Regions from separate parts of the Sphingomonas sp. 77B genome, predicted to be linked through region 2. Evidence: riboswitches for the same ligand, from Rfam matches in the RefSeq annotation. Region 2 holds a riboswitch; the other holds the start of a gene.
What was found. A riboswitch is a leader RNA that binds a small molecule or an ion and turns the genes downstream of it on or off. The one in region 2 is predicted to bind cobalamin.
Positions count from the first base shown of each region.

Region 1: another riboswitch for cobalamin. It lies ahead of AC1GI4_RS11390 (TonB-dependent receptor); the one in region 2 lies ahead of AC1GI4_RS14685 (HoxN/HupN/NixA family nickel/cobalt transporter).

Region 1 covers NZ_JBWMBY010000001.1:2,404,044-2,418,754, forward strand. Annotated here, with positions in the region: gene AC1GI4_RS11370 (hypothetical protein) at 1-250, shown strand, start outside; gene AC1GI4_RS11375 (entericidin A/B family lipoprotein) at 310-456, shown strand; gene AC1GI4_RS11380 (IS110 family transposase) at 717-1,643, shown strand; gene AC1GI4_RS11385 (hypothetical protein) at 1,647-1,973, opposite strand; cobalamin riboswitch at 2,062-2,282, shown strand; gene AC1GI4_RS11390 (TonB-dependent receptor) at 2,496-4,625, shown strand; gene AC1GI4_RS11395 (PepSY domain-containing protein) at 4,561-6,039, shown strand; gene AC1GI4_RS11400 (glutathione S-transferase family protein) at 6,093-6,764, shown strand; gene AC1GI4_RS11405 (tRNA-binding protein) at 6,751-7,110, shown strand; gene AC1GI4_RS11410 (alpha/beta hydrolase) at 7,331-8,263, shown strand; gene pepN (aminopeptidase N) at 8,399-11,002, opposite strand; gene AC1GI4_RS11420 (M28 family metallopeptidase) at 11,140-12,846, shown strand; gene AC1GI4_RS11425 (Rossmann-fold NAD(P)-binding domain-containing protein) at 13,138-13,977, shown strand; gene AC1GI4_RS11430 (DMT family transporter) at 13,887-14,711, opposite strand, start outside.
Region 2 covers NZ_JBWMBY010000001.1:3,117,613-3,132,323, forward strand. Annotated here, with positions in the region: gene ligA (NAD-dependent DNA ligase LigA) at 1-1,102, opposite strand, end outside; gene AC1GI4_RS14625 (hypothetical protein) at 1,168-1,323, opposite strand; gene recN (DNA repair protein RecN) at 1,462-3,123, opposite strand; gene AC1GI4_RS14635 (outer membrane protein assembly factor BamD) at 3,582-4,517, opposite strand; gene AC1GI4_RS14640 (phosphoheptose isomerase) at 4,713-5,537, shown strand; gene AC1GI4_RS14645 (S41 family peptidase) at 5,598-7,043, opposite strand; gene AC1GI4_RS14650 (glycosyltransferase) at 7,248-8,420, shown strand; gene AC1GI4_RS14655 (Mth938-like domain-containing protein) at 8,560-8,943, opposite strand; gene secF (protein translocase subunit SecF) at 8,952-9,932, opposite strand; gene secD (protein translocase subunit SecD) at 9,949-11,553, opposite strand; gene yajC (preprotein translocase subunit YajC) at 11,558-11,893, opposite strand; tRNA gene AC1GI4_RS14675 (tRNA-Pro) at 12,086-12,162, shown strand; gene AC1GI4_RS14680 (septal ring lytic transglycosylase RlpA family protein) at 12,609-13,166, opposite strand; cobalamin riboswitch at 13,284-13,485, shown strand; gene AC1GI4_RS14685 (HoxN/HupN/NixA family nickel/cobalt transporter) at 13,661-14,711, shown strand, end outside.

The DNA.
Region 1 (14,711 bases), 710 kb from region 2:
GCAGCGCGTCGTCGACATCGTCGCGGCCCAGCGCAAGATCAGCCGTGACCAGGCCCAGGCGCAGGTGAACCAGGCCAAGGCCGAATTCGTCCAGACCAAGAACGAAGCGGTCGCCAAGGCCAAGCAGGCGGCCGACGCCGCTGCCGGGGCCGGTGCCAAGACCTCGTTCATCCTGGTGCTCGCGCTGCTGATCGGCGCCGGTGCCTCCGCCTTTGGCGCAACGGCGGCCAGCCGCCGTCGTCTGCGCTGAGTACCCGCGGCGGGCCGGCGTATCGGGCCCGCCGCACCCCCTTTTTCGAGGAGATCGTCATGACCAAGAAGATCGCTCTGGGTGCTACCCTGTTCGCCGTGCTGACGCTGTCGGCCTGCAACACCGTGAACGGCGCGGGCCGCGACCTGCGCTCGGCCGGGTCCGCAATTTCGGACGCTTCGGGCCAGGACAAGTCGAAGAAGTAAAGCCTGAATCTTCCTCCCCTGTAAGGGGAGGGGGACCATCCGCAGGATGGTGGAGGGGGCGTGCCGCCGGGTACGTCCCCTTATCGCATTCCCCCCCCATGTCTGATGCGACGGTGGTATGAAGATGTTGCGGAAGGGAGCCCGTCCCCCCCGAGGGTCTGGAGCCCGATAGGGAGCAAGGGTCCCTTCCGCGTTGGTCACAACCCTGAACAGTTGCTTGGGACTGCTGATCCCGCACGACATGGACAGGAGCCTATACCATGCCACAAGCCGTTATCGGCTGCGACCTTTCGCGTGCCGTCATCGACATCTGCGAGCTGCCATCGGGCCGGATCGGGCGGATCGCCAATACACCGGATGCCATCGCCGTCTGGCTCGACACGCTCGACCACGACATCCGCCTTGTCTTCGAGGCGACCAGTGGTTGCGACGGTGACCTGATCGCCGCGCTGGCGACACGCGGCCATCCCTTCTCGCGCGTCAATCCGCGTCAGGCCCGCGAGTTCGCCAGAGCCACCGGCACGCTGGCCAAGACTGACCGCGTCGATGCCCGCGTGCTCGCGCAGATGGGCGCAGCGCTGAACCTGCCCGCTACCATCCCGCTCAGCCCTGCCCGTTCACGCCTGGCCGATTTCCTGCGTCGCCGCAGACAGTTGGTCGACATGCGCAAAGCCGAAAAGCTGCATCGCCACAGCGCAGGCCAACCCGAAATCGCACAAGCCATCGAAGCCATGATCGACCTGCTCAGCCAGCAGATCGCCCAGCTCGACCGCCAGATCGCAGGCTTCATCGCCCAGGATCGGGCCCTGTCCGAACAGGCCCAGCTGCTGACGGCTGTTCCCGGCATCGGGCCCACCGTCCTGGCAACCCTGCTCGGTGAACTTCCCGAACTCGGCACGCTGTGCCGTCGAAAGATCGCCTCGCTCGCCGGCCTCGCTCCCCACGCCCGCGAAAGTGGCACATGGCGCGGCGCCAGGCGCATTTGGGGCGGGCGGCGCAAGGTCCGCGAAGCCCTCTACATCGCCGCCCTCAATGCCTCACGGCGCATCCCCGTCCTCACCGCTATGCGCGACAGGATGCGAGCCAAAGGCAAGGCGCCAAAGACCATCCTTATCGCCGTCGCACGCCAACTCCTCGTCATCCTCAACGCCATGATCCGAAAGCGACAGCCTATCGCTCTCTCATGAGCATCACAGTTGCCCCCCGCTTCGCGGCGGTCCCCCTCCCCGTGCCGGGGAGGATTTTGGTTTATCCGGCGCTTCATCCGCCTCGACAAGTTCGACCACCTCGAACTGGTACCCGACCCAACCCCGCTGTCGCACCGCCTCCGCCATGGCGGCATCGTTCGCCATCGCCCCCTTGCGCGATTTGGCGTGGCCCCAAAAGACTTCGGTCTTGCCGCCGCCCAGATCGGCGACGATCCGCCAATAATGGGTGAAGGGCTGCGATGTGGGGCCGATCGTCTTTACATAGCCATCGGGCATCGTCGCGATCAGATAGCGGTTCCTGCGTGCCATGCCGTTGCCATAGCGCAAGCCTGCCGCGACCTCATCCCGCTTGACGCAACCTCCTGCCACCGCCTAGCGATACGGGGCCGGAATGATCCGGCAGAATGATCGCGCCGGTTCCCCCGACAAGGGGGATTAAAAGGGAACACGGTGAGGGGGGCAGCCCCCGAATCCGCGGCTGTCCCTGCAACTGTAAGCGGTGAGCGGAAATGCACGGGTCGGCCATCGGGACGATCCAGCCACTGGGGCAACCTGGGAAGGCGCATCCATCCGCGACGACCCGTGAGCCAGGAGACCTGCCGGCGTCAGGTCGCTCATGCCCGGTCCAGGGGATGGTCGAGGCTAGGTCTTTTCCGACGAGCGACGCCATGAGTGGCGGAGGCAGGGTTGGGCCATGTCGAATGCGGGAAATAGCGTGCCGCACGCATGGCACCCGGCTGCCCGGAATCGGGCGGCAAGGCCTCGGCTTGTTTGCGACAAGACGCTATAGGCAATAAAATGATATATCATAACAGATTCGGACAGGTTCCTTTGGTCCTGTTGGGTGGCGCGGCGCTTCTGCTGGGGGCGACGGATGCCGGGGCGCAAAGGGTTGAGGAACAGGGGGGTGATCCCACCGTGGTGGTGGTCGGTGCGCGCGAGAAACCGGCGCTCGACACGGTCAATACGACCGGCAGTCGCCTCGGCCTGACCCCGCTGGAGACGCCCGCCAGCATCACCTCACTGGACGGGGATATGATCCGTGCGCGCGGCGACCTGTCGATCGTCGAGGCGGAGACGCGCGCACCCGGCCTGTCGAGCGTCGCCGATCCCGGCAATGGCGGCACCGCACTCGCCGCGCGCGGCTTTTCGGGGCAGGGGTCGGTGCTGCAACTGATCGACGGGGTGCGACTGTTCCCGGCGGCGGGGACGATCACCTTTCCGACCGACCCCTGGATGGTCGAGCGGATCGACATGCTGGGCGGACCTGCCTCGGTGCTTTACGGGCAGGGCGCGCTGGGCGGTGCGGTCAATGTTGTGATGCGCGCGCCCACCGCGCAGACCCATGGCCAGGCCGAGATCGGCTATGGCGGGCAGGACAGTTTCCGCGCCGCCGCCGGGCTGGGCGGGCCGCTGACCCCGACGCTCGGCTACCGCGTGGATGCCAGCTATCGCCGGTCGGACGGCTTTGTCGATCGGGGACATTCGGACAGCGTCGCGCTGTCGGGCACTTTGCGCTGGACGCCGTCGTCGACGCTGGCGGTGACGGTGCGCGGCGATCATGGCGACCAGCGGCCCATGGCCTATTTCGGCACCCCGCTGATCGACGGGCGGCTCGACCTACGGGTACGGGATCGCAACTATAATGTCGGCGATGGGCGGATGCGCTTCCGCGACGACCGTGCTTCGATCCGGGTGGACTGGACGCCGAGCGCTTCGCTCAGCCTGTCCAACATCGCCTATGTGCTGACAAGCGACCGCTTCTGGCGCAATCTGGAGAATTATTGCTGGGTGGGGGCGAGCGGCGCCTGCGCGGATGGTTCGACCGGCACGCCCGGTACGATCCGGCGGAGCAGCAATTATGGCATCCGCCACGACCTGACCCAATGGGGCGATCAGGCCAGCGCCACCTGGCGCACGGGGATCGCGCCGGGCATCGCCAATGCGCTGGTCGTCGGGGTGGACGCCAATCTGATTCGCTTTACGCACGAGAATGATTTCGGATCGGTGGAGCAGGTCGATGCGGTCGATCCCTTCGCCTTCGATCCCGGTCGTTTCCTGGATACGCAGGGAATCGCCCCGCGCTATCGCACCCGCACCACCGCGCTGGCGGTGTTCGCCGAAGACCGGGTGACGCTGGGGCCCAAATGGTCGGTGGTCGGCGGTGTCCGCTATGAAGTGGATACCATCCGCCGCTGGACCGTCGCCACGCCCGATCGCTTCGTGCTGGAAAAGACGTTCCGCAACGCGACGTGGCGCGCGGGGCTGGTCTATCAGCCGGTGGCGACCCTTTCGCTCTATGCGCAATATGCCACCGGCGTCGATCCGCTGGGTACGCTGACCACCGTGTCGACCGGGCAGGTGCAGTTCAGCAATGCCAAAGGCCATCAGGTCGAGGCGGGGGCCAAATGGCTGTTCGCGAACGGCCGCGGTACCGCCACGCTGGCCGCTTACCGCATCGTCAAGACCGGACTGCTAGCCCAGCGTACGCTGGCGAGCCCGGTCGAACAGGTCGGGCAGCGGTCGTCGCAAGGCGTCGAGGCGGCGGTGACGTTCGACCTGCCGCAGGGTTTCGGCATCGACGCCAACGGCACACTGCTGGATGCGCGGTTCGACGATTTCCGCTCGAGCGGCGTGGATTATAGCGGCCGCACCTCGCCGAACGTGCCCGAGACGCTGGCCAATCTCTGGCTGCGCTGGGATGCTTCGGCCAAAGTGCAGCTGCGTGCGGGCTTACGTTATGTCGGACGGCGCTTTTCCGACAATGGCGAGGCGTTCCGCATTCCGGGCTATGCGACGGTCGACACGACCTTGTCCTATGCCCTGACGCCGCGTCTGGCGGTCGATGTCCGCGTCTATAACCTGTTCGACAAGGCCTATGCGGTCACGGCCTATGGTGACCAGCAATGGATATTGGGCCGCCCGCGTGCGCTGGATGTGGCGTTTCGTGCCGGGTTCTGAGCGGCATTGGGGGAAGGCGGGCTTGCGGCTCGCCTTTCTCACCCATCGCTGGGTCGGCATCGTCACCTGCCTGTTGTTCGCCATGTGGTTCGCGAGCGGGCTGGTGATGCTCTACGTGCCCTATCCGTCGCTCAAACCGGCGCAGCGCTGGGCGGGCGCGCAGCCGATCGACTGGGCGCGGGTCGGGCAGCCCCCGGCGGTGCGGGATGCCCGGCGGATCACGCTGGAGATGCGCGACGGAGCGCCGGTCTGGCGGATCGAAAGCCGCGAGGGGGATACCCGCATCCTGTCTGCGGAGGGTGGATCGATCGCCCCGGTCGATGCTGCAATGGCCCTGCGCGTGGCGAACCGCTTTGCCGGGCCGGTTCGCCAAGTCGAGCGGATGGTCGACGATCAGTGGACGGTGGCGGGCGGGTTCGACCGGCATCGTCCCCTGTGGAAGGTCGCGCTGGACGATGCGGCGGGGACCGAACTCTATATCTCCAGCCTGACCGGCCAGCCGGTGCAGCGGACGACGCGCGGCCAGCGTATCTGGAACTGGCTGGGCTCGGTGCCGCACTGGATTTACCCCACCATCCTGCGCCGCGATCGCCAGGCTTGGCGGCAGGCGGTGATGTGGGTGGCGGGGCCATGCATCGCGGTCGCGCTGACCGGCCTGTGGATCGGCATATTGCGGCTCCGCGCTGGACGGCGGCGCTATCGGGGCGGGCGGATGACCCCTTATCGCGGCTGGATGCTCTGGCATCATGTCAGCGGACTGGCGGGTGGCGTGATGCTGACGACCTGGATCGTCAGTGGCTGGCTATCGGTCGATCCGGGGCATGCTTTTGCCGGAGGCGAGGCTCCGGCGACGGTGATGCGGGAGTATGCGGGGAGGGCGGGGGAGCCGCGCGATCTCGACCGGCTGGCCCGGATCACGCCCTATGCCCGCAGCATCGAATGGAGCGGGGACGCCGGGTTCGCGCGGATCGCGGTCGACCGCGCCTCGCCGCACCCGCGCTGGCTGGACCAGGCGACATTGGCCCCCGCCCAGGCGGCTTATCCGCTGCGCGCCGCGATGCTGGTGCCCGGCGGACGACGGGTGGCGCGCGAATGGCTGGCGTGGCCCGACTTCTACTGGACCGATGCGACCCGTCTGCCGCTCTGGCGGATGCGGTTCGACGATGCGGCGGCGACCTGGCTCTATGTCGATCCGATCAGCGGGGAACTGGTCGAGCGGCAGGATGGCACGCGCCGTGCCTATCGCTGGGTCTATACGCTGCTCCACACCTGGGACTGGCCGTGGCTGACCGCGCATTCTTGGGTCTGGACCGGCTGGATGTGGCTCTGGTCGCTGGCCGGGCTGGTCCTGTCGATCAGCGGTTTCGTGCTTGGGCAGCGACGGTTGCGCCGCCCCGTACGCGGGAAGGGGTGAAAACATTGTCGGCGGGGTTGGCGTCGCGCGTCCCGCCCGCTTAAGTGGGCGGCATGTGGCAACTCTACCAATTCCCGCTCTGTCCCTTTTCGCGCAAGGTCCGGCTGCTGCTGGGCGAGAAGGGCGTCGGTTATGAGTTGGTCCGCGAGTCGCCCTGGCAGCGGCGCGACGAGTTCCTCGACATGAACCCCGCCGGGCAGACCCCGGTGATGGTCGACGAGGAGCGCGGCATGCTGCTGGTCGACTCGATGGCGATCAGCGAGTTTTTCGAGGAAACGGTCGAAAAGTCGGCAATGATAAACGGCACCGCCGTCGGCCGCGCCGAGATCCGGCGGCTGGTGACGTGGTTCGACACGCATTTCTATCAGGACGTGACCGGCCCCTTGCTCCACGAACGCATGGTCAAGCGCGTCGCCCGCACCGGCAGCCCCGATGCCAAGGGCCTGCGCGAGGCGATGAAGGCCGCCGTCGGCCATCTCGACTATACCGATTATCTGCTCGACCATCGTAACTGGCTGGGCGGGGCGACGATGAGTCTCGCCGACCTTGCGGCGGCGGCGCAGATTTCGGTCGCCGATTATCTGGGCGGTATCGACTGGAAGGGGCATGAACAGACCGCGCGCTGGTATCGCGGGCTGAAGAGCCGCCCATCGTTCCGCCCGCTGCTGTCCGAGCGGATGGAGATGGTCACGCCGCCGTCGCATTACGACAATGTCGACTTCTGATGCGCCCGCCGCGCAGATCGGGATCGCGGATTTCCTGGCGGTCGACATCCGCGTCGGCACGGTCATCGCCGCCGAACCCTTTCCCGAGGCGCGTAAGCCCGCGATCAAGCTGACCATCGATTTCGGGGAAGCGATTGGGGTGAAGCGCTCCTCGGCGCAGATCACGCGGCATTACACGCCCGAGACTCTGGTCGGGCGGCAGGTGGCGGCGGTCATCAATTTCCCGCCGCGCCAGATCGGGCCGATGATGTCGGAGGTGCTGACCCTGGGCTTTCCCGATGCCGACGGGGACGTGGTGCTGGTCGCGCCGGATTTGGCGGTGCCCAATGGGGGGCGGTTGTTCTGAGGGATTCGGGGTGAGGGATTCCCTTGGCCTTCGACTTCGCTCAGGCTGAACGGGGTTTTGTATCCGGCCCCGACCCCCAATCTCCGTTCAGGCTGAGCGAAGTCGAAGCCCACGCCCCGCCGTCCTGTTAGCCTTAACATTACCCCTTGCACCCCACGCCGCGAAGCGTACCATCCCCGTCCGACCGTAGGGACATAACCCACGGAGGACAGGAGGGGATATGAAGTCCAAACGCTGGGCCGGCCATGCGCTGGCCGCTTTGCTAACGCTCTCGGTGGCGGCACCCGCGATGGCGCAGGCCGACAGGATGGCGCCGATCGCCACACCCGCACAGCCGACCGCCATTCCGCTGAACACAGGGCCGCTGCCCGGCGCGAAGAACAAGGAAAGCTGGCACAGCCAGTATAACAGTGTCTTCGCGCGCAACGTGACCGAAGCGACGCTCACTCCCTTCCTGCCCGACCCCGCCAAGGCGACGGGCGCCGCCGTCATCGTCGCACCCGGCGGTGGTTTCCGTACGCTGTCGATGCAGAATGAGGGCTGGGACGTGGCCAGGGCGCTGGCCGATCGCGGCATCGCCGCCTTCGTCCTGAAGTACCGGCTGAACCAGACGCCCGCCGATATGGGGGATTTCGAAAAGTCGATGGCGGCGATGTTCTCCAGCGTGGCCCGCCCCGCCGCGCGGCCGAACCCGGAGGAAGCGCTGAAGGGCCTCGCGCCGCAAATCGCCGATTCCCGCGCCGCCTTCGCGCTGGTCCGCCAGCGGGCGGGCGAGTGGAAGGTCGATCCCAACCGCATCGGCATGGTCGGCTTTTCGGCGGGCGCGATGCTGACTGTCGCGACGGTGCTCGACGGTCAGGCCAAGCCCGCCTTTATCGGCGACATCTATGGCCCGCTCCAGCCGATGACGGTGCCCGCCGACGCGCCGCCGATGTTCGCCGCGATCGCCGCCGACGATCCGCTGTTCGCGGGCAAAGGCTTCGGGCTGATCGACCAGTGGATGGCGGCGAAGAAGCCGGTCGAGTTCCACCTTTACGGCCAGGGCGGCCACGGCTTCGGCATGTATCCGAAGAAGACGACCAGCACCGGCTGGTTCGACGCCTTTTATCGCTGGATCGTGATGGAAGGGTTTTTGCAGCCGAAGGCGCAGTAACATTCCTCCCCTGTAAGGGGAGGTGGCAGGCCGAAGGCCTGACGGAGGGGTGTCCCGGCCAGCGAGAATGCCCCTCCACCACCCGGCTCCGCCGGGCGGTCCCCCTCCCCAAGCAGAGCTTGGGGAGGAATGGCTTTAATCCAGGCTCTTCGAAGCCTGTTCGAACAGATCCTTGGACAGGCCCGGCGTCTCGACGATCCGCACCAGCTCGGCGCGCATCAGGGCGGAACGCTTGGCGTCGAACCGGCGCCAGCGGCCGAGCGGCGGCAGCAGCTTGGCGGCGGTCTGCGGGTTGAGCCGGTCGAGTGCGATCAGCTGGTCGGCCAGGAAGCGATAGCCCGAGCCGTCGGCGGCGTTGAACGCGCGCTGGTTCACCCCGAACGCCCCCAGCACCGCCCGTGCCCGATTGGGATTGGCCAGCGTGAAGTCGGGATGCCGGACCAGCTGCTCGACCACCGTGCCGGTATCGGCGCGCGACGACAGCGCCTGGGTCTGGAACCACTTGTCGAGCACCAGCCCGTTATCCGCATAACGCGCATGGAAATGCGCCAGCGCCTCTTCCCGTTCGGGGGCGTCGGAATGGACCAGCGTGGTCAGCGCCGCCTGCCGGTCGGTCATGTTGTCCGCCGCCTCGAACTGCGCAAAGGCCAGCGCGGCGGCGTCTTCCGCACCGCTGGCCGCGATATAGCCGAGCGCGACGTTGCGCAGGCGGCGGCGGCCCTTGGCCTCGGGCGAATAAACGTAAGAGCCCTGCGCCAGCTCGGCATAGAGCCGCCGCCATGTCGGCAGCAACGCCTGCCCCAGCTGCGTGCGCAGTTCCTCACGCGCGGCATGGATCGCGTCCGGGTCGACGGTGGCGAGCTGGTCGCCGATGAAATTCTCCGACGGCAGCAGCACGGCTTCGGCCAGGAAGGCCAGTTCCAGCCCCTCGGCCTCCAGCGTGCGGGTGACGGCATCGATCACCGCCTGCCCCTTCACCGCGCCATGGATCGTGCCCGCGACCAGCGTGTCGAGCATCAGCTGCTGCATCGCCTCGTACCGGGCGAAGGGATCGTCGTCATGCGCCGACAGGAAGGCGAGGTCCTCCGCCGTCCGGTCGCTCTCGATCACGATGGGCGCCGAAAAGCCGCGATTGATCGACAGGACGGGGCGCTCGGTGATCGCCTCGAAGGTCACGGTTTCGGCCACCTGGTCGAGCAGGATCAGCTTCTCATCGGTCAGCGGGCGGCCCGTCTCCGCGCCGAACAGCCTGATCTTGAGCGGCAGGACCATGGGCTGCTTGACGGTCTGCCCCGGCGTGGCGGGGACATGCTGGGCCAGGCGCAACTCGGCGCGACCACCGCCGGGTTCCTGGGACAGCCCGGCCGAGACGCGCGGCGTGCCCGCCTGGGAATACCAGAGGCGGAATTGCGACAGGTCGACGCCGCCCGCCTCCTCCATGCAGGCGACGAAATCCTCGCAGGTCGCGGCCGTGCCGTCGAAGCGGTCGAAATACAGGTCGGTCGCGGCGCGGAACTTCACCGGCCCCAGCATGGTCGCCATCATGCGGATCAACTCGGCGCCCTTGTTGTAGATGGTCGCGGTGTAGAAGTTGCTGATCTCGATATAGCTTTCCGGGCGCACCGGATGCGCGAGCGGCCCCGAATCCTCCGGGAACTGGCTGGCGCGCAGGCCCCGTACATCCTCGATCCGCTTGACCGCGGCCGATCCCTGGTCGGCGGAGAAGCACTGGTCGCGATAGACGGTGAAGCCTTCCTTCAGCGACAGCTGGAACCAGTCGCGGCAGGTGATCCGGTTGCCCGACCAGTTGTGGAAGTATTCATGCGCGACGACGGCGGCGATCGCGTCATAATCATAATCGGTCGCGGTGTCGGGGTCGGCCAGGATGTAGCGGCTGTTGAAGATGTTCAGCCCCTTATTCTCCATCGCGCCGAAGTTGAAATCGTCGACCGCTACGATATTGAACACATCCAGATCATATTCGCGGCCATAGACCCGCTCGTCCCACGCCATGGAGAGCTTGAGCGCATGGAGCGCATGGTCGGTCTTGGCGATGTCGGCGGCGCGCACCCAGATGCCGAGTTGCACCTCGCGCCCGCTCATCGTGGTGAAGGTCCCTGCATTGACCGCCAGATCGCCCGCGACCAGCGCGAACAGATAGGACGGCTTGGGGAAGGGGTCGTGCCACTCGGCCCAATGCGTGCCGTCGTCATTCTCGCCCTTAGCCACCGGATCGCCATTGGCGAGCAGCACGGGGTAACGCGCCTTGTCCGCCGTCATCCGCACCCGGTAGACGCTCAGCACATCGGGCCGGTCGGGGAACCAGGTGATGCGGCGAAATCCTTCCGCCTCGCATTGGGTGCACAGATTCCCGCCCGAGGCATAGAGGCCCATAAGCTGGGTGTTGCTCTCCGGCGCGATCGACACCTCGGTCTCGACGACATGGGAATCGCCGGTCAGCGGCACGACCAGCTGCTCGCCCTCGATCCGCCAGTCGTTGACGGCCACCCCGTCGACCTTGACCGATAGCGGCGTCTGGCCTGCGCCGTCCAGTCGCAGAGGCTCGTCATGCGGGCCGCTGCGCGTGACGGTCAGCGCGGCGCGAACGCGGGTGTCGGCAGGGTCCAGCGCGAAGTCGAGCGCGATCTGCGGCACCTCCCAGGCGGGGGGGCTGTAATCCTCGCGCCGGATCGCGGCGGGGGTGATGCTGGGCTGGGCGGCGCTGCGCTGAATGTCCATGACGGGAATATAGCCGGGCGGCATCCTCGCGACCACCGGGCGCGTCAGGAAAAACCGGGACGGCGCGGCATGGGCGGGGTTGATCGGCCAAGATGGCGTGATACGCCTATGGCACACCATTTCCCGAAAGGTCCTGCATGTCGCGTTCGACGGCCCTGCTGCCGCTGCTTCTCCTGTCCACCGCCGCGATCGCGCACGATCACGATCACCTGCATTATCAAGCGACTAATACCGCGCCAGTCGAGACGAAGGCGCAGCGCAGCCCGGCCGAACGCAATGCCGTCATCACCGCCGCCCTGCCCGAGGATCAGGCCGCGATGAAGGCGCATGTGATGTTCCTGGCGTCGGACGCGATGGCGGGGCGCGAGGCGGGGACCCGCGACTATGACATCGCCGCGCAATATGTCGCGGCGCAATTCTATGCGGCGGGCTTGCGGCCCGGCGGCGACAATGGCGGCTATCTGCAGAAGGTGCCGCTGGTCGCGTACAACGTCGCCGACAAGGGCAGCGCGCTGTGGGCCCCGGCGGGCGGCCAGCCGCAGGAGCTGGTCTTCGGCGAGGACTTCGTGCCGTCGCCCGTGCCCGACAAGCGCGAGACCAGCGTCAGTGCGCCGGTCGTCTTCGTCGGTTACGGCATCGACGCCGCGCAATATGGTCTGACCGACTATAAGGGTGTCGATGTCCGTGGCAAGATCGTCGCCTTCGTCCCCGGCACGCCAGAGGGGCTGGACGGCGAGGCGCGGGCATTCTTCGGCTCGGCGGGCAACAAGGCCTCGCTGGCGGCGGCGCGCGGTGCGGTCGGCGCGATCCAGATCGACATGCCCCGCGCAGGCGGGCGGCAGCGGCCCTTCGCCGCGCTCGCCCGCTATTACAATGCGCCGCGCGTCACCTGGGCGAACCCGGCCGGCACCGCGCATGCGATGACGCCGACGACCCCGGTATTGGGCACGCTGTCGCAGACGGGTGCCGCCAAGCTGTTCGGCAAGGGCTGGGAGGCAGTCATGAAGGCCGCCGCCGCGCCCCTGCCCGCCTATAAGCCGCTGGCCGCCAAGGGGCAGCTGACCGTCGCGTCCAAGACCAGCTTCAAGCCGATGGACAGCAGCAACGTCATCGGGCTGATCCCCGGCAGCGACCCCAAGCTGAAGGACGAGGTCGTCGTCCTCTCGGCGCATCTCGACCATATCGGCACCAATGAGGGCGGCGAGGGCGACCGGATCAACAATGGCGCGCTCGACAATGCGATCGGCATCGCCAGCCTGATCGAGGAGGCCAAGCGCTTCAAGGCCGCGACCCCGCCGAAGCGCACCGTCCTGTTCCTGGCGGTGACGGCGGAGGAAAAGGGGCTGGTCGGCTCCGACTATTTCGCCAACCATCCGACCGTGCCGCTCAAGTCGATCGTCGCCGATGTCAATCTCGACATGCCGATCCTGACCTACAAGTTCGAGGATATGGTGGTGTTCGGCGCGGATCGTTCGACGCTCGGGCCGATCGTGCGCAAGGCGGTGGGGGCGATGGACCTGCCGGTTTCACCCGATCCGATGCCGGAGGAAGGCATCTTCGTGCGCTCCGACCATTTCCGCTTCGTGCAGAAGGGCATCCCCTCGGTCTTCCTGTGGCCGGGCCAGAAGGGGCCGGGCAAGGCGGCGGTCGAGGATTTCATGAGCCACCGCTATCATCGCCCCGGCGACGAGATCGACCAGGGCATCGACTGGAGCCAAGGCCCGCGCTTCGTCAGCGTGAACTACGCCATCGCCCGCGAGATCGCCGACGCGCCCGAGCGGCCGGTGTGGAACAAGGGGGATTATTTCGGCACGCTCTACAAGGGGCCGATGGCGGCGAAGTGATGCGTGCTGCCCTCGATAGCAGCCGAATCTCCCTCCGTCCGTTCAGCCTGAGCGAAGTCGAAGGCCATGCGGAACCAGCGGTACGTGTGCTTCGACTTCGCTCAGCACGAACGGGGGGCGGGTCCGTGGTAACGAAGTGAAGCGCGGTCAGGCGTTTTGCAGCCAAGCCGCCCCCCATCCGTTCAGCCTGAGCGTAGTCGAAGGCCAAGGGATGACCTTTGCCAAGCGGCCTGTCCGGGGCGTGCACTTCGACTTCGCTCAGTGCGAACGGAGGCTATGCGGGTGGCAAGTATGAATCGTCTCTTCGTCTTCGGCATGGGCTATGCCGCCGGTCATCTGGCGGCGTTGCTCGAAGGGCGCGGCTGGTCCGTGGCGGGGACGACGCGTGACGGACGCGGCGGCACGATGCGTTTCGATGACTGGGCGCGCGTGGAGGCGGAGATCGCCGCCGCCACGCATATCCTGTCCTCGGTCCCCCCCGAAGGAGAGGCCGACCCGGTGCTGGCCGCGTACGGCGCGCAACTGGCTAGGTCGAACGCGTGGCTCGGCTATCTGTCCTCGACCGGCGTCTACGGCGATACCGGCGGCGCCTGGGTGGACGAGACCGCGCCCATCGGCTCGGGGCGGCGCGCGGCGCGGGCGGCGGCGGATGCCGACTGGCAGGGCCTGGGAGCGCGGGTGTTCCGTTTGCCCGGCATCTACGGCCCCGGTCGCTCGCCGATCGACCGGGTGCGCGGCGGGCGCGCGCACCGCGTCGGCCTGCCCGGCCAGGTGTTCAGCCGGGTCCATATTGCCGACATCGCCTCAGGGATCATCGCCGGGTTCGACGGCCCGGCGGGGGCGTATAACCTGTCGGACGATTTTCCGTGCGATCAGGACGCGGTGGTGTCCTACGCCGCCACGCTCGCCGGAGTCGAACCACCGCCTCTCGTACCGTTGGAGAGCCTGTCGGAGGCGGCGCGCGGTTTCTATGCCGAGAACCGGCGGGTGGCGAACGGCAAGGCCAAGCGGGTGCTGAACTGGCGCCCCCGCTATCCCGATTACCGATTGGGCCTGCGCGCCTTGAGCGCGATGACCAGCCCGGCGGCCGTCACCGCCGCACCCGCCCCCGCCAGCAACGACCAGCGATAGCCCTCGAACACCGTCGACAGGCTCATCGCGATGACCGGCACGATGACGCTGGAATAGGCCGCCTTGGCCGGGCCGATGGCGCGCAGCACCCGGTAATAGAGCGGAAAGGCCAGTGCCGAGGCGAACAGCCCGAGATAGAGGATGCCCAGCACATAGCCGACGCGCATCTCGAACACCGGCGGGCCGTTCAGCGTATAGGCGATGATCGCGTCCAGTGCCGAGCCGACCAGCATCGCGACGCTCAGGGTCGCGTGCATCGGGAATCGCTTGGCGGTGTTGGTCGCCTGCATGACGTTCGCCGTGGAGGCGGACAGGATCGCGACGAGGGTCAGCGCGATGCCGGTCAGCGCGCGGGCTGGCCCGGCCGGATCGACCCGCGCCTCATGCACGAACAGCAGCGCCGCGCCCGCCATCGCGATGGCGGAGCCGACCAGCAACTGGCGCCCCATGCGCTGGCCCAGGAACAGGCGCGCGAACCCGGCATTGGGGATCAGCAGCATCGCAAAGACGACCGCCACCAGCCCGGAGGTGATATACGCCTCCGCCCGATAGACGAAGTTGAAGTTCAGGACGAACTGGAACAGCCCGATCCCGGCGGCGAACAGCCAGCCGGTGGTGCCGAGCCGGAAACTCTCGCGTCGGGCCAGCGCGAACGCGCCCATGGCGAGCCCGCCGACCAGGAAGCGATAGCTGACCGACCAGGTGGCGGGGACGACCGAAATCTGGTCGCGGAT
Region 2 (14,711 bases):
CGACACCGCCCACCGTCACCGGCTCCAGCCGGGCGACGGGGGTGAGGGCACCCGTGCGGCCGACCTGGATGTCGATCTTCTCCAGCGTGGTCTGCGCGCGCTCGGCGGGGAATTTGTGCGCGATCGCCCAGCGCGGCGTGCGCCCGACAATGCCCAGCCGGGCCTGCCAGTCCAGCCGGTCGACCTTGTAGACCACGCCGTCGATATCGAAGGGCAGGTCGGCACGCTGCGCCTCGATGGTGCGATAGATGGCGAGTGCGGCCGCCGCATCGGGCACGCGGGCAAAGGCGTCGGCGATGGGAAAGCCCCAGCGGCGCCACGCCTCGACCATGTCGAACTGCGTCTCGACCGGCACCTCGCTCGCCTCGCCCCAGCCATGCGCCAGGAAGCGCAAGGGGCGACCGGCGGTGATGGCGGGGTTCTTCTGGCGCAGCGAACCGGCGGCGGCGTTGCGCGGGTTGGCGAACTGGCGCGCCTCCTTGTTCGCGTCGGCGGCTTCCTGCGCCAGCCGGGCGTTGAGCGCGGCGAAATCGGCCTTGCTCATATAGACCTCGCCGCGCACCTCGATGACCTGCGGCGCGTCGGCGGGCAGAGTCTGGGGGATGTCGGCGATGGTGCGGACATTCTCGGTCACGTCCTCACCGATCGCACCGTCGCCGCGGGTCAGCGCCTGCACGAGTCGCCCGTCGACATAGCGTAGCGAACAGGACAGGCCGTCGATCTTGGGCTCGGCGGTCAGGGTGACCGGCTCGTCCTCGGGCAGCTTCAGATAGCGGCGGACGCGGCCGACGAACTCCTCGACCTCTTCGTCGGTGAAGGCATTGTCGAGGCTGGTCATCGGCCGCGCGTGCGGCACCTTGGCCAGATGCGCGGCGGGGGCGGCGCCGACCTGCGTATTGGGCGAATCGGGGCGGATCAGATGCGGGAAGGCGGCCTCGATCGCGGTGTTGCGGCGAACCAGCGAGTCATAGTCCGCATCCGAAATCTCGGGCGCGTCCTCGGTATGATAGAGGCGGTTGTGGTGGGCGATTTCGCGGGCGAGGCGATCGAGCTCGGCGGCGGCTTCGAGATCGGTTTGCGGCAGGGTCTGAGGTGCGGTCACGCCGCTCGTGCTAGTCCAGCCGCGATGGTGGGATCAAGCGGTTGCGCGACGGGCGGTCATTGGCGTCACAGGAGCTGATCGGCCGGGCGCAGGATATCCGGCGCCAGGCCATGGTCCGCCATCCAGCTACAGGCCTGTTCGATATGGATCGCCACCATCGGCAGGTCGAGCTTGTCGGCCTGCATCAGGCACAAGCGCAGGCCCGTGACCAGGGCGGTCATATCGTTTGCATCGACGATCTGAGCGGCAGAGGCGAAATTATGTGGCATCCTAAAGATCCATCATGTTGCGGTGACGGCTCGAAGTCCCCGATCACCGCGCAGAGTATCAGATATAAAATAATTTTCTACGAAATTCTGTCAGCTTTCCAGCAGCCGATCGGCCTGGGCGCGCGCTTCGTCGGTAATGGTCGCGCCCGACAGCATCCGGGCGATCTCCTCGCGGCGCTCCCCATCGCTCAGCGCGCGGACGCCGGTGCGGGTGACGGTGCCGTCATGGCTCTTGGCGATCAGCAGATGCGCGGCGCCGCGTGCCGCCACCTGCGGACTGTGTGTGACGACCAGCAGCTGGGTGCGCCCGGCCAGCCGGTGCAGGCGGTCGCCGATCGCCGATGCCACCGCGCCGCCGACGCCGCGATCGATCTCATCGAAGATCATCGTCGTCGCGCCGCCCTCTTCGGCCAGCGCCACCTTCAACGCCAGGATGAAGCGCGACAACTCGCCACCGCTGGCGATCTTCATGAGCGGGGCGAAGGGGGCGCCGGGGTTGGTCGAAATCTCGAACTCGACCCGGTCCTTGCCTGCCGCCGACCAGCCCGAGGGTTCGAGGCCTGCGACGATGGTGCGGAAGCGAGCCGCATCCAGCTTCAACGGGGCCAGTTCGCTTTTCACCGCCTGGTCCAGCCGTTCGGCGGCGGCGGTTCGGGCGGTCGTGACCGTCGCGGCGGCCTTGTCATAGGCGGTGCGGGCGGTGGCGACCGCCGCTTCCAGCCGCCCGATCCCTTCCTCGCCCGCGTCCAGCCGCTCCAGCCGTCCGCGCAGCTGCTCGGTCAGCGTGGCCAGATCGTCGGGCTGCACCCGGTGCTTGCGCGCCATACCGCGCAGTTCGAACAGGCGCGCCTCGTCCTCTTCCAACGCCCGCGGATCATAGGCGAGTTCGCGCTGCGCCTCGATCAGCCGTTCCTCGGCCAGCGACGCCTCGATCACCGCCCGGTCGATCGCGGCGAGCGCTTCGGTGAGGGCGGGGTGGTCTTCGCCGATCCGCTCCAGCACGCGAGCAGCCTGGCGCAGGCCCGCCAGCGCGCCGTCGGATCCTTGCAGATGCTCGTCGATAGCACCCAGCTCGCCCGCGATCTTCTCCGACCGCTGCATGGTGCGGCGGCGGTCGGCCAGCGCCTCTTCCTCGCCGGGCTCGGGGGCGAGCTTGGTCAATTCGGCGACCGCATGTTCCAGCCATTCGCGGTCGCGCGCCGCCGTCTCGATCTCCTCGCGCGCGGCGGTCAGTGCAGCTTCGGCTTCGCGATACCGTGCCCAGGCGGCGGCGACCGCGCTGGTGTCGATCCGCCCGAAGCTGTCCAGCATCGTCCTGTGGCCGCGCGGGTTCAGCAGGCCGCGATCGTCATGCTGGCCGTGGATTTCGACCAGATGGGGCGCGATCTCGCGGAGCAGCGCGGCGGAGGCGGGCTGGCTGTTGACGAAGCCCCGGCTGCCGCCATCGGCCTTGACCTGACGCCGCACGATCAGCGGCTCACCCGGTTCGATCTCGATCCCGGCGTCGTCGAGGATGGTGGCGAGGCGGCTGTCGGGGGCAGGGGGCTCGAAGCTGGCGGTGACGATGGCTTGGCCTGCACCGTGGCGGACCAGCCCGCTGTCGCCGCGTCCGCCAAGCGCCAGTCCCAGCGCATCGAGCAGGATCGACTTGCCCGCCCCGGTCTCGCCGGTCAGGACGCCCAGGCCCCGGCCGAAATCCAGGTCCAGCGCCTCGATCAGGACGACATCACGAATGGACAGCGTGGTCAGCATGGCCCGCGATATAAAGCGAAACGCAGGCGGATGTTATCCCCCGCCGCAAAAATGATCCCGATTTGTTCGGGGCGGCATTCCTTCCCTCGCCCTTTATAGAGGGGAGAGGGTTGCGCAGACTTGGTCTTTGCGAAAGCTAGAGCATGATGACATGAGATTAACCCACCCCTCCCCTTCAGGGGAGGGGCCGGGGGTGGGGCGCCTCCGCAAGCGTGCAGCCCGTGGCGAGGCCCCACCCCAACCCCTCCCCTGAAGGGGAGGGGCTCGCCTTGGTTCAACGCAACGTCATCACGGTCTAAGCCCTAGTCGGAGCTGGGTGAGGGGTGATGCGCTCGGAAGCCGAGCGCGCGAGCCTCTGGGCTCGCTCAACCCCTCACCCAAGCTGCGCTAGCCAGCAAAGCTGGCAAGCTTCGCTAACCCTCTCCCCTGTCCAGGGGAGAGGGAGATTTATGGAAAACTTATCCCGTCGGCGAACTGTTGTTGCCGGTCGGCGTGGGACGCCCGGGCGCCGCGGCGCTCGGCGTGGCGGTGTTGCCGCCGCCGGGCAGGCCGATATTGGTCGAACCGGGCGTGCCGGTCGGCACCACGGGCTGGCCAGGCTGGATCGCGGGGATCGGCTCGACCGGATATTCGCGCATCAGCTTGTAGGCGCGATTGTACCAGTCGCTGCCCGGATAGTTGGCGCCCAGTACGGCGGCGGAGCGCTCGGCCTCGCCGCGCACGCCCAGCGCCAGATAGGTCTCGACCAGACGCATCAGTGCCTCCGGCGTGTGGCTGGTCGTCTGATACTTGTCGACGACGGTGCGGAAACGCATCGACGCGGCCAGCCACTGGTGGCGATCCTCGTAGAAGCGACCGATCTCCATCTCCTTGCCCGCCAGGTGATCGTTGACCAGATCGACCTTCAACCGCGCATCGGCGGCATAGCGGCTGTTGGGATAGCGGCGCATCAGTTCGCCCAGCGCGTCCAGCGCCTGGCGGGTGATCTTCTGGTCGCGGGTGACGTCCTGGATCTGCTCGTAATAGTCGAGCGCGATCAGATAATAGGCATAGGGCGCGTCGCGGTTGCCCGGATGGACCGAGATGAAACGCTGTGCCGACTGGATCGACTGGGTATATTCGCGGCCCAGATAATAGCTGAACGCGCTCATGATCTGCGCGCGGCGGGCCCAGATCGAATAGGGGTGCTGACGCTCCACCTCGTCGAACAGCAGCGCCGCCTCCTTGTAGCGGTGCTGGTCCAGCCGCTGTTTGGCGGCCGTGTACAGCGTGCCGACGTCGCGCGCGACATAAGGCAGGTCGGTGCGGTTACGGTTGCGGGCGCAACCCGCGATCGGAAGGGCCAAAGCGGCGATCAGCGCCAGCGACAGCGCACGGGAACGGGGGTTACGCATCGCGCATGTCCTTAGCGCAGCATTGGGGCGGGGAACAGTCCTTCCCGTACAACCCGTAACGATAGCTCTTCGCGACAGACGACTTGCCTTCCCGGTAACGCTCGCGGCATGGAAATCCGGTGCGCCGGGCGGCAGGGAACGCCGCCCCGGCCCCGACGGTTCTGCCGTCGCCCGATCGGAAGGAACCTGAACGAAATGCCCGCCACGATGCTCCACACCCACCGCGTCGAGAAGCCCTGGGGCCGCCACAAGCTGTATCCGGGGTTCGAGGATGTCGCACCGGGCGGCGCCCCCGTGGGGGAGGTGTGGTTCCAGGAGCCGGGCGACACGTCGCCCGACCTGCTCATCAAATATCTGTTTACCAGCGAGAAGCTGTCGGTGCAGGTCCACCCCGACGACGAACAGGCGCATGCCCGCGGCCTGCCGCGCGGCAAGGACGAATGCTGGACGATCCTGACCGCCGAGCCCGATTCGACGATCGCCCTGGGGCCCAAGGCGCCGATGACCAAGGAACAGCTGCGCAGCGACGCCCGCGACGGCTCGGTCGAGGCGGATCTGGACTGGGTGCCCGTGAAGGAGGGCGATTTCTATTATGCGCCGTCGGGCACCATCCATGCAATCGGCGCCGGATTGACCGTGATCGAAGTGCAGCAGAACAGCGAGACGACCTATCGCCTCTATGACTATGGCAGCGACCGCGAGCTGCATCTGGAGGACGGTGTCGATGTCGCGCATCTGACCCCGTATCAGCCGATCGTCTCGCCCGGATCGGCGGGCGAAGGGCGCGACATTCTGGTCGAGGGGCCCAAATTCGTCCTCGAACGCTGGGCAGCGGGCGAGCATCCGGTGGCCCTGCCCGAGGGGCGGACGGCATGGCTGATCCCGATCACCGGATCGGGCGAGGTGGCGGGCATCGCGTTCCAGGCGGGCCAGTGCCTGACCGTTACCGGCAGCGAGACGGTGACGCTGTCGGCGGACGGCGACGCGCTGTTCGCCTATGCGGGCACGAAGCGGCTGTAAGACTGGTGGCCCTCTCCCCTGGACAGGGGAGAGGGATTACACGCCTTATTTCCCACGACCTTAGAACAGCCCCGGCACGTCGCGCTGTGCCACCGACGGACGGTCGGGCTGGAGCAGCTTGCGCGGGCCGGTCCCTGCCGCCTGCGCACTGGCGGTTGCGCTGATCGGGGTGCAGCTCTTGCCCTGGAGGAAGTCGAGCGCGGCGCGGGTCGAGGCTTCCTGCGGATCGCCCATCTTGCGCGTCAGGTCGTCGCTGGCGCGGCAGCTGGCGGGCACGGTGGCCGCCAGGCCGTTGTAATAATCGCCCTGCTTGTTGGCGTTCTGGAGCGAGATGGCGATGACACGCAGCCGATCGTCGCACTGGGCATTGTCGCGCGCGATCTGGCCCACCGGCTTGCCATAGGTGTTGGCGCCGATCAGGCCGGTATTGGCGCCCATATAGGGCAGGGTGCGGTTGAGGACGAGTTCGCTGGCCGAGGCGGTGCCGCCGGTGCCGATAAAGGCGAGGCGGGTGGGCACGATCGATTGGGCTTGTGGCGCGAAATAGGTCGTCTCGTTGTTCGACGACTTGCTGGCGCGGAAGGCGACATAGCCCATCACGTCCGAGGTCTGGCGGTTGCCGCCCAGCAGATTGTTGAACAGATCGGCGATGCTGAGGCTGCCGCCGCCATTATAGCGAAAATCGACGACGACCTGCGTGATGCCCTGCTGCTTGAAGGTCGCGAAGGCGGCGCGCAGCTGCGGGTCGGCGGTGCTGATGAAGGTGCGCAGGTTGATATAGCCATAGCGTTGGCCGTTATCGGTGATGATCTGCGTGCCGTAATTGGGCGATACCGGCTGGACGGTATAGGCCCCCTTGGTCAATGAAACGGTACGCACATTGCCCGCAGGGTCGGCCACCTGGAAATAGCGCACCGTGCCCGCCGTATCGGGGCCGAGCGCATTGGTGAGCCCGTTATTGGGATCGGCCCGAACGATGTCGCTGATCGACTGGATATTGGCGGTGGTGGTGCCGATGCCGCGAATCTCCGAGCCGCGGTCGATCCCGGCCGCCAGGGCCGCGCCGCTTTCGAAGGATTCGGCAATCATCAGCTTCGACTGTGACGCATCGGTCGTCAGGCGAAATCCGAAGCCCGCCGAATCGCCCGAGCTGTAATAGGCGTCCTCTTCCTTGATCGAGGTCAGATAGGTGAAGAAGCGGTCCTTGCGCTGCGCTCGCGCGGTCGCGGTCAGCGCATCGATATAGTCGCTGACCGTCGTATAGCCCGACGGGTCGAGCGAGGCGGGCAGGATTTCAGGGAACAGATACCATTCGTTCATCTGGGCCGAGACCCAGTTCTGGCGATTGCGCAGCGAACAGGCGCTCTCGACCGTGCCGGTTGCGCCGCCGCCGCTGCCCCCCGTGTTCGATCCGGTCGTGCTGCTGCTGCCGCCGTCACCGCCGCCGCAACCGGCCAGTGTCGCGCCCAGTGCCAATACCGCGCCCAAACGTCCGAATCGGCTCATCAAAACCCCCCACTGCAAAAGCTATCACCGGGATAGCCCATCGCCTCAACTGTGTCAGGCGCGATCTGTAGGATTGATGAACGGCCCATGTCTTGGCGGTCAGCCTATTGTTCTTGCTCGTTCAAGTTGTTCTTCAATTCGGTCACGTCGCCGATAATGTCACGACATGCACGATTTTTTGTGCCGACGGGAGTAAGAGGTCTCATGCTGAACGTGCTGACCCTGTCGAGCCTGTTTCCCGACGCCACACGGCCGAATTTCGGCATCTTCGTCGAACGCCAGACGGCTGCGCTGGCGTTGCGGCCCGGCGTCGTGGTTCGGGTGGTCGCACCGATCGGCCTGCCCGTCTGGCCGCTGGTACGCTCGGCACGGTTCCGGGCGCAAGCGGCCTTGCCGTTGCGCGAGACATGGGCGGGCCTGGACGTCCGCCGCCCGCGTTTCGTGACGATCCCCGGCACTGGCGGGCGGTTTCATGCGCCCGCACTGGTTCGCGCGCTGACCCCGGTGCTCGACCGCTTGCGGGACGAGGCGCCGTTCGACGTGATCGACGCGTCCTTCTTCTTCCCCGACGGCCCGGCGGCGGTCGCGCTGGGGCGGCGTTACGGCGTGCCCGTGTCGATTAAGGCGCGGGGGGCGGACATTCATCACTGGGGCCGCGCCCCCGCCACCCGGCATCAGGTCGCGCGCGCGGCGATGCAGGCGAACGGGCTGCTCGCGGTCAGCGATGCGATGGCCGATGACGTGGCCGCATTGGGCGTCCCGAGGCACCGTATCCGCGTCCACCATACCGGCGTGGACCAGAGCCGGTTCCAGCCTGTCGATCGGGCAGCCGCCAAGCGGGCACTCGGTGTTACGGGGCCGCTGATCCTGTCGCTCGGTGCGCTGATTCCGCGCAAAGGGCACGGCGTCGTGATCGATGCGGTCGCGCGGCTGCCCGGTGTCACGCTGATGATCGCAGGTGAGGGGGCGGAGCGTGCGGCACTGATCGCGCGGGCGGAGCGGGCGGGCATTGCCGGGCGGGTACGGCTGCTCGGTGGTGTGCCTCATGCCGAATTGCCTCCCTTGCTGGGGGCGGCGGATGTGATGGCGTTGGCATCCGCCTCCGAAGGGCTGGCCAATGCCTGGGTCGAGTCGCTCGCCTGCGGGACGCCGATCGTCATAACCCCGGCGGGCGGGGCGGGCGATGTCGTGACGAGCCGCGTGGCCGGGCGAATCGTAGAGGCCGATCCGGGCGAGTTCGCCGCCGCGATCCGCGACGTGCTGGATCAGGCCGCGGACCCCTGGGCGGTGCGGGCGGTGGTGCGGGACTTTACCTGGGCGGCCAATGCGGCGGCGCTGCATTCGCACCTGGCCGAACTCGTGGCGCGGCGGCGGTAGGAAAGTCCTCCCCGGTACGGGGAGGGGGACCACGCGCAGCATGGTGGAGGGGGCGTGCCGCAAGCGATGCATTGCGAGGAAGCCCCCTCCGACAGGCCTTCGGCCTGCCACCTCCCCGTGCCGGGGAGGATTCGTCAGATCAGGCGTCGAGCGGGTAGAGGGCCGCACAGATCTTGCGGCCTTCACTGCGCAACACGCCCCAGGAGCGGGCGGCGGCGCGGCTGTCCATGACTTCGACGCCCAGCCCGCGCGCCTCGAGCGCCGCCACGAAGGCGGCGGGCGCGCGGCGCAGGTTCGCACCCGTGCCGAGCAGCAGGAATTCCGGCGCCTCGTCGATCAGTGCCGCGACCGATTCCGGGCTCAGTACCTCGAACGGCGGCGGGCTCCACGGCTCGTGCCAATCGGGTGACAGGAGCAGCGCGGGATAGGCGATCTCGCCGACCCGAAAGCCCGTTGCGGCAAAGCCACGGACGATCGGGCCGGGCGCGGTGGGATCGCGCGTGATGCGGATCGAGTCGCTCACGCTGGCGCTCAGCCCTCGCGCGGGGTGATGCGCTCGGCGTCGGCCACCTTGCGCTTGTCGGTGGTGCCCGGCTTCTCGCGGTTCGGCTCGGCCCGCAGGCCCAGCGTGATGAGCAGCGAGGACGAGACGTAGATCGACGAATAGGTGCCGACCACGATGCCCAGGATCATGGCGGCGGTGAAGCCGCGCAGCACATGGCCGCCCAGCAGCAGCAGCGCGATTAGCGCCAGCAGAATCGTGACCGAGGTCATGACCGTGCGCGGTAGCGTCTCGTTCACCGACAGGTTGATGATCTCGCGCATGTCCATCTTGCGATAGCGGCGCATATTCTCGCGGATGCGGTCGTCGATCACGATCTTGTCGTTGATCGAATAGCCGATGATGGTCAGGAACGCCGCGATGATCGTCAGGTCGACTTCGAACCGCGTAATCGCGAAAAAGCCGAGCGTGACCAACAGATCGTGGACGATCGCGACGATGGTCGACACGCCGAACTGCCATTCGAAGCGGAAGATCGCGAACAGGCCGATACCCAGCACCGCCAGCACGACCGCCAGCACGCCGTGCTTGATAAGCTCGCCCGAGACCTTGCCCGACACGGTGTCGTAACGGCTGAAGGTCGCGCCGGGGAATTGCTGGCCCAGAGCGGTTTCAACCTTGCGGACGACGGCGTTGGTCGCGCCGTCGTCATTGGATTTGGGCGCGGGCAGGCGGATGCTGATGGTCCGGCCATCGCCGACCGTCTGAATATTGGCTTCGCCGACGCCCAGCCCGTCGATCACCGAGCGGACCCGATCGGCCGAAGGCGGGGTGGGGAACTTCTCCTCGATCATCAGGCCGCCGACAAAGTCGACGCCCAGATTGAGGCCCTTGGCGAACGTGACGCCGACCGCCAGCAGGGTGAGCGCGAGCGTCAGCCCGAACGCCCAGCCGCGCAGGCGGACAAAGTCGATGTTCGTATTGTCGGGGACGAGTTTCAGGAGGCGCATGATCTGTTCTCCTGCCTCAAATATTGATGGTCTTGGGCTTCTCACGGCGCAACCAGAGCGCCACGAGCATCCGCGTGAAGGTAACGGCAGTGAACACGCTGGTCACGATGCCGATCAGCAGCACGACCGCGAAGCCCTTGACCGGGCCGGAGCCGAGCACGAGCATGATGACGCCCGAGATCGCGTGGGTCACGTTCGCCTCGAAGATGGTGCGGCTGGCTTCCTTATACCCCAGCTCGACCGACTGGACGATATTGCGGCCGCGCCGTCGTTCCTCGCGGATACGCTCGTTGATGAGCACATTGGCGTCGACCGCAGTGCCGATGGTCAGCACGAAGCCCGCGATACCCGGCAGGGTCAGCGTCGCGTTCAGCATCGCCATCACGGCCAGGATGACCAGGATGTTGATGATGACCGCAATGTTCGCATAGATGCCGAACCGGCCATAGGTGAGGGTCATGAAGATGACCACGGCCAGCGCCGCGATCGCCGAGGCGAGGATGCCCGCATGGATCGAATCCGCGCCCAGATCGGGGCCGACGGTACGCTCCTCGATGACCTTCAGGTCGATCGGCAGCTTGCCCGACCGCAGCGAAATCGCCAGCTGGTTGGCCGTGTCGACGGTGAAGTTACCGCTGATCGACGCGCGACCGCCGAGGATCGGTTCGTTAATGTTGGGGGCCGACAGCACCTGACCATCGAGGATGATCGCAAAGGGCTTGCCGGTATTCTCCTGCGTGATTCGCGCGAACTTGCGACCGCCCTGCGCGTCGAAGGTGATCGCCACCTGCGGCGCGTTGGTCTGCTGGTCGAAGGTCTGCTGCGCGTCGATCAGCTGATCGCCCGAGATGATGACCGGCCGCTTGACCGCGATCACCGGCGCACCCAGCGGATTGCCCGGATAGGGCAGAATCTGGCTGCCCGCGGGCGCATTGCCCTTGGCCACGTCCACCGGGTTGGCGGTCGTGTCGACCAGCTTGAATTCCAGCTTGGCGGTCTTGCCGATCAGGTTCTTCAGCTGCTGCGGATCCTGAAGGCCGGGCACCTGCACCACGATGCGGTTGCTGCCCTGCTGCAGGATCGTCGGTTCCTTGGTCCCCAGCGCGTCGATACGGCGACGCACGACTTCGGTCGCGGTCTTCATCGCGGTATCGACCGCCTGGTTCAGCCCCGCCTGGGTCGGCTTCAGCACGAAGCGCGAGGTGTCGACGACCTGGATGTCCCATTCGCGCTGGCCGGTCATGCCCGCGCCACCGCCGGTGATCGCCAGCAACCGCTCGCGCGCCGCATCCACCTGGCTCGGGTCGCGCAGCATGAAGCTGAGCTGGCCGTTCCGCACCGAGATATCGCCGATGTCGATCCGCGGATTGCCACGGCGCATTTCGGCCGCGACCTGATCGCGCATCGTCTCCAGCCGCGTATTGGCGAGGTCGGACGTGTCCGCCTCCAGCAGCAGATAGCTGCCGCCGGCCAGATCGAGGCCGAGGTTTACGCGCGGATGGGGAATGGGGCCCCATTTGCTGGTGGTGCTCTCAGGCAGAAAGCTCGGGATCGCGAGCAGGCACAGCGCGGCCAGCAGTGCGACGATGGAAGCGACCTTCCAGCGGGGGAAATCCAGCATAGGATCAGTCGTTCGCGGGTTTGGCGGTGGGGTCGAGCACGTCGGTCAGCGTCGCCTTGACCACGCGAACGCGGACGTTCGGCGCGATCTCGACCTCGACCAGCTGGTCCTCGACGCGGGTCACCTTGCCGACGATGCCGCCCGCCGTGGTGACCTGATCGCCCTTCTTGACCGCCTCGATCGACGCCTGCAGCGTCTTCATGCGGCGCTGTTGCGGGCGGATCATCAGGAAATAGAAGACGACGAAGACGAGGAGCAGCGGCGCGAGGCTGAGGAACGAGGCGGCTCCGCTCGATGCGGCGACGCCAGATGCTGCCTGGGCGGTGAAGGGAATGAACATTCGGACCCGTCTATGCTGAATGGGCACGGGTACGAGTCGACCGATGACGATCGACAAGCCCCCATGTCGGATAGCCTGCCCGCTACCATCGCAGGCGGACAGGCGCAATGGAGAGGCGGATGTGGTGTTGCGACTATCGCAACATCAAGGCTTGCATCCCCGATAAAACCCGCCTAGAGGCCGCCGCTCGGTCGGGGCGTAGCGCAGCCTGGTAGCGCATCACACTGGGGGTGTGGGGGTCGCAGGTTCGAATCCTGTCGCCCCGACCAATCTTCTACCGACATCGGTGGGCGACGAAGAAGCGGGCGAAAGCCCGCTTTTTTCGTTTCAGGCGTTTTTCACTTTCACTGTGGAGTGAAGCGCGGGAGGTTTGGCTTCATGGCGGGCCAAAGCGATCCAAGCTGAATGGTGGCTATGGGTGGGAAGCGGACATGCTGTCTTGGCGTCAGCAAGCCCAGCCTGTCGCCGCAAGCACGACGCCAAAGCACGCGAGCGAAATGTAAATCACGGCAAGAACCCGAAATGCTACAGGAGTCGCATCTCGGTCGGCATCATCTACGCTACGGAAAACGCTTGGCATGTTTCCACTGGCGAAACCTGCCCATAATGCGATCCCTGAGAATGAGGCTATCACCAGCCCAACGATCACTGAAGCGTTCATAGCTCATCATTGCCACCCGTAGGAATGTCCGCAAGTGGGCGAAAGCCGCCGCCTCTACCGAACCGCCATCTCCGCCGCCGCGATCTGCGACAGCAGGTTCGCGCGCACCACGTCGGATACCGGCGGCAATGGCCGCGCCGCCTTGCCATGGCGCAGGCGTTCGCGGTCCTTTTCGTCCGGCTCGACGACGCGCACCCGCACTGCCGCCTTGCCGACCGCGCGCAGGCCGAGTTGTTCGGCCGCGCCGCGTGACAGGTCAATGATCCGCGACGATCCGGCGAACGGCCCGCGATCGTTGACCCGCACGATAATCCGCCGTCCGGTATCCAGCGCCGTCACCTCGACATAGCTGGGCAGGGGCAGGGTGGTGTGCGCCGCCGTCGCCCAGCCGGGGCGGAAGCGTTCGCCGTTCGCGGTGCGCTCGCCCGATTCGCTGCCATACCAGCTGGCATAGCCGAGCATGTCATAGGTCGCGTCGGCGGCGGGGACATAGGTGATGCCCCGCACGGTATAGGGCTTGCCGATCCGCACCGGGAAATCGCTGACCGGCCGGTAATTCCCACCCGAACAGGCCGCGACCAGGCAGGCCGCCGCCGTTGTCCATCGGCGCATCGCTTTCCAAACCACCATGCGCCTCGATTAGGCTTGCCGAGCGCCGGGATAAAGCCGTTTGCGCCTCTATCCGCCGCAGACTATCCCCGTGCCGACCGGCAAGGGCTTTCAGCCCCGCCGCCGGTCTATCGCATCGGTGCCCCTCGGGGCTTCAAACGGGAATATGGTGCAAATCCATAGCTGTCCCTGCAACTGTAAGCGGTGAGCGCGTGATGCCGGTTCCTGCGACAGGGAACAGCCACTGGAGTGATCCGGGAAGGCCGCATGACCGACGCTTCGACCCGCAAGCCAGGAGACCTGCCGATGCGAGTCGCTCTTTGCCGGGGTCCAGGGGATGGTCATGGCCAGGATATATTGTATCATGCGAGCGACGCCATCCGGCCGACCCGAATCGGAACCCCGCCCGGCGTGCGCCCGCCCGAGGCTGGAGACCGCCGCGACAGCGGAAGGGGTGGCCTTAGTCGCAACGGCGCTGTGCAAGGCGTGATTCGCCCATGTCCGAAGTTTCCGCCCGACCATCTTTGAAGCGTCGCGTCACCCTGCTGATGGGGACGCTGGTCATCGTCAATATCGCCGTCTGGGGCTGGGCCTTCAGCGTCTTTGCGGGCAACAGCCTGATGCTCGGGACCGCGCTGCTCGCCTATAGCCTGGGCCTGCGCCATGCGGTGGATGCCGATCACATCGCCGCGATCGACAATGTCACCCGCAAGCTGATGCAGGATGGCCAGCGCCCCATTGCGGTCGGCCTGTGGTTCGCGATCGGCCATTCCGCCATCGTGCTGATCGCGGCGACCACCGTGGCGCTGGCCGCGAGCACCCTGTCCGACTTCGAGGCGTTCGGGCAGAGCGGCGGGACCATCGCCACCATCGTCTCGGCCAGTTTCCTGTTCGCCATCGCGATCATGAACCTGATCATCCTGCGCGACGTCTGGACCCGGTTCCGCCGCGTCGCGCGGGGCGAGCCGATGGCGGAGGCGGATGCGGGCATGCTGTTTTCGGGGCAGGGGCCTTTGTCGCGGCTGTTCCGACCGCTGTTCCGGCTGATCCGGCGCAGCTGGCACATGGCGCCGCTCGGCTTCCTGTTCGGGCTGGGCTTCGACACCGCGACCGAGGTGGCGATATTGGGTCTGTCGGGGTCGCACGCGGCGGACGGCGTGTCGCTGGCGACGATCCTGGTGTTCCCGGTGCTGTTCGCGGTCGGCATGGCGCTGATCGATACCGCCGACGGGCTGGTGATGCTGGGCGCCTATGAATGGGCGTTCGTCCATCCGCTGCGCAAGCTCTACTATAACATGACGATCACTTTGGTCTCCGCACTGGTCGCGCTGGTGATCGGCGGCATCCAAGCGACCGCCTTGCTCGCCGAGCGGTTTGGCTGGACCTCGGGACCGTTCCGCTATGCGGGTGCGCTGTCCGAGCATTTCAATGTGCTGGGCTTCGCCATCGTCGGGCTGTTCGTGGTCTGTTGGGGCGCGAGTTTCCTCCTCTATCGCTGGCGCGGGTTCGCCGCGATGGAGGCGCGAATTGCCAAGCCCGGCGCGGCGG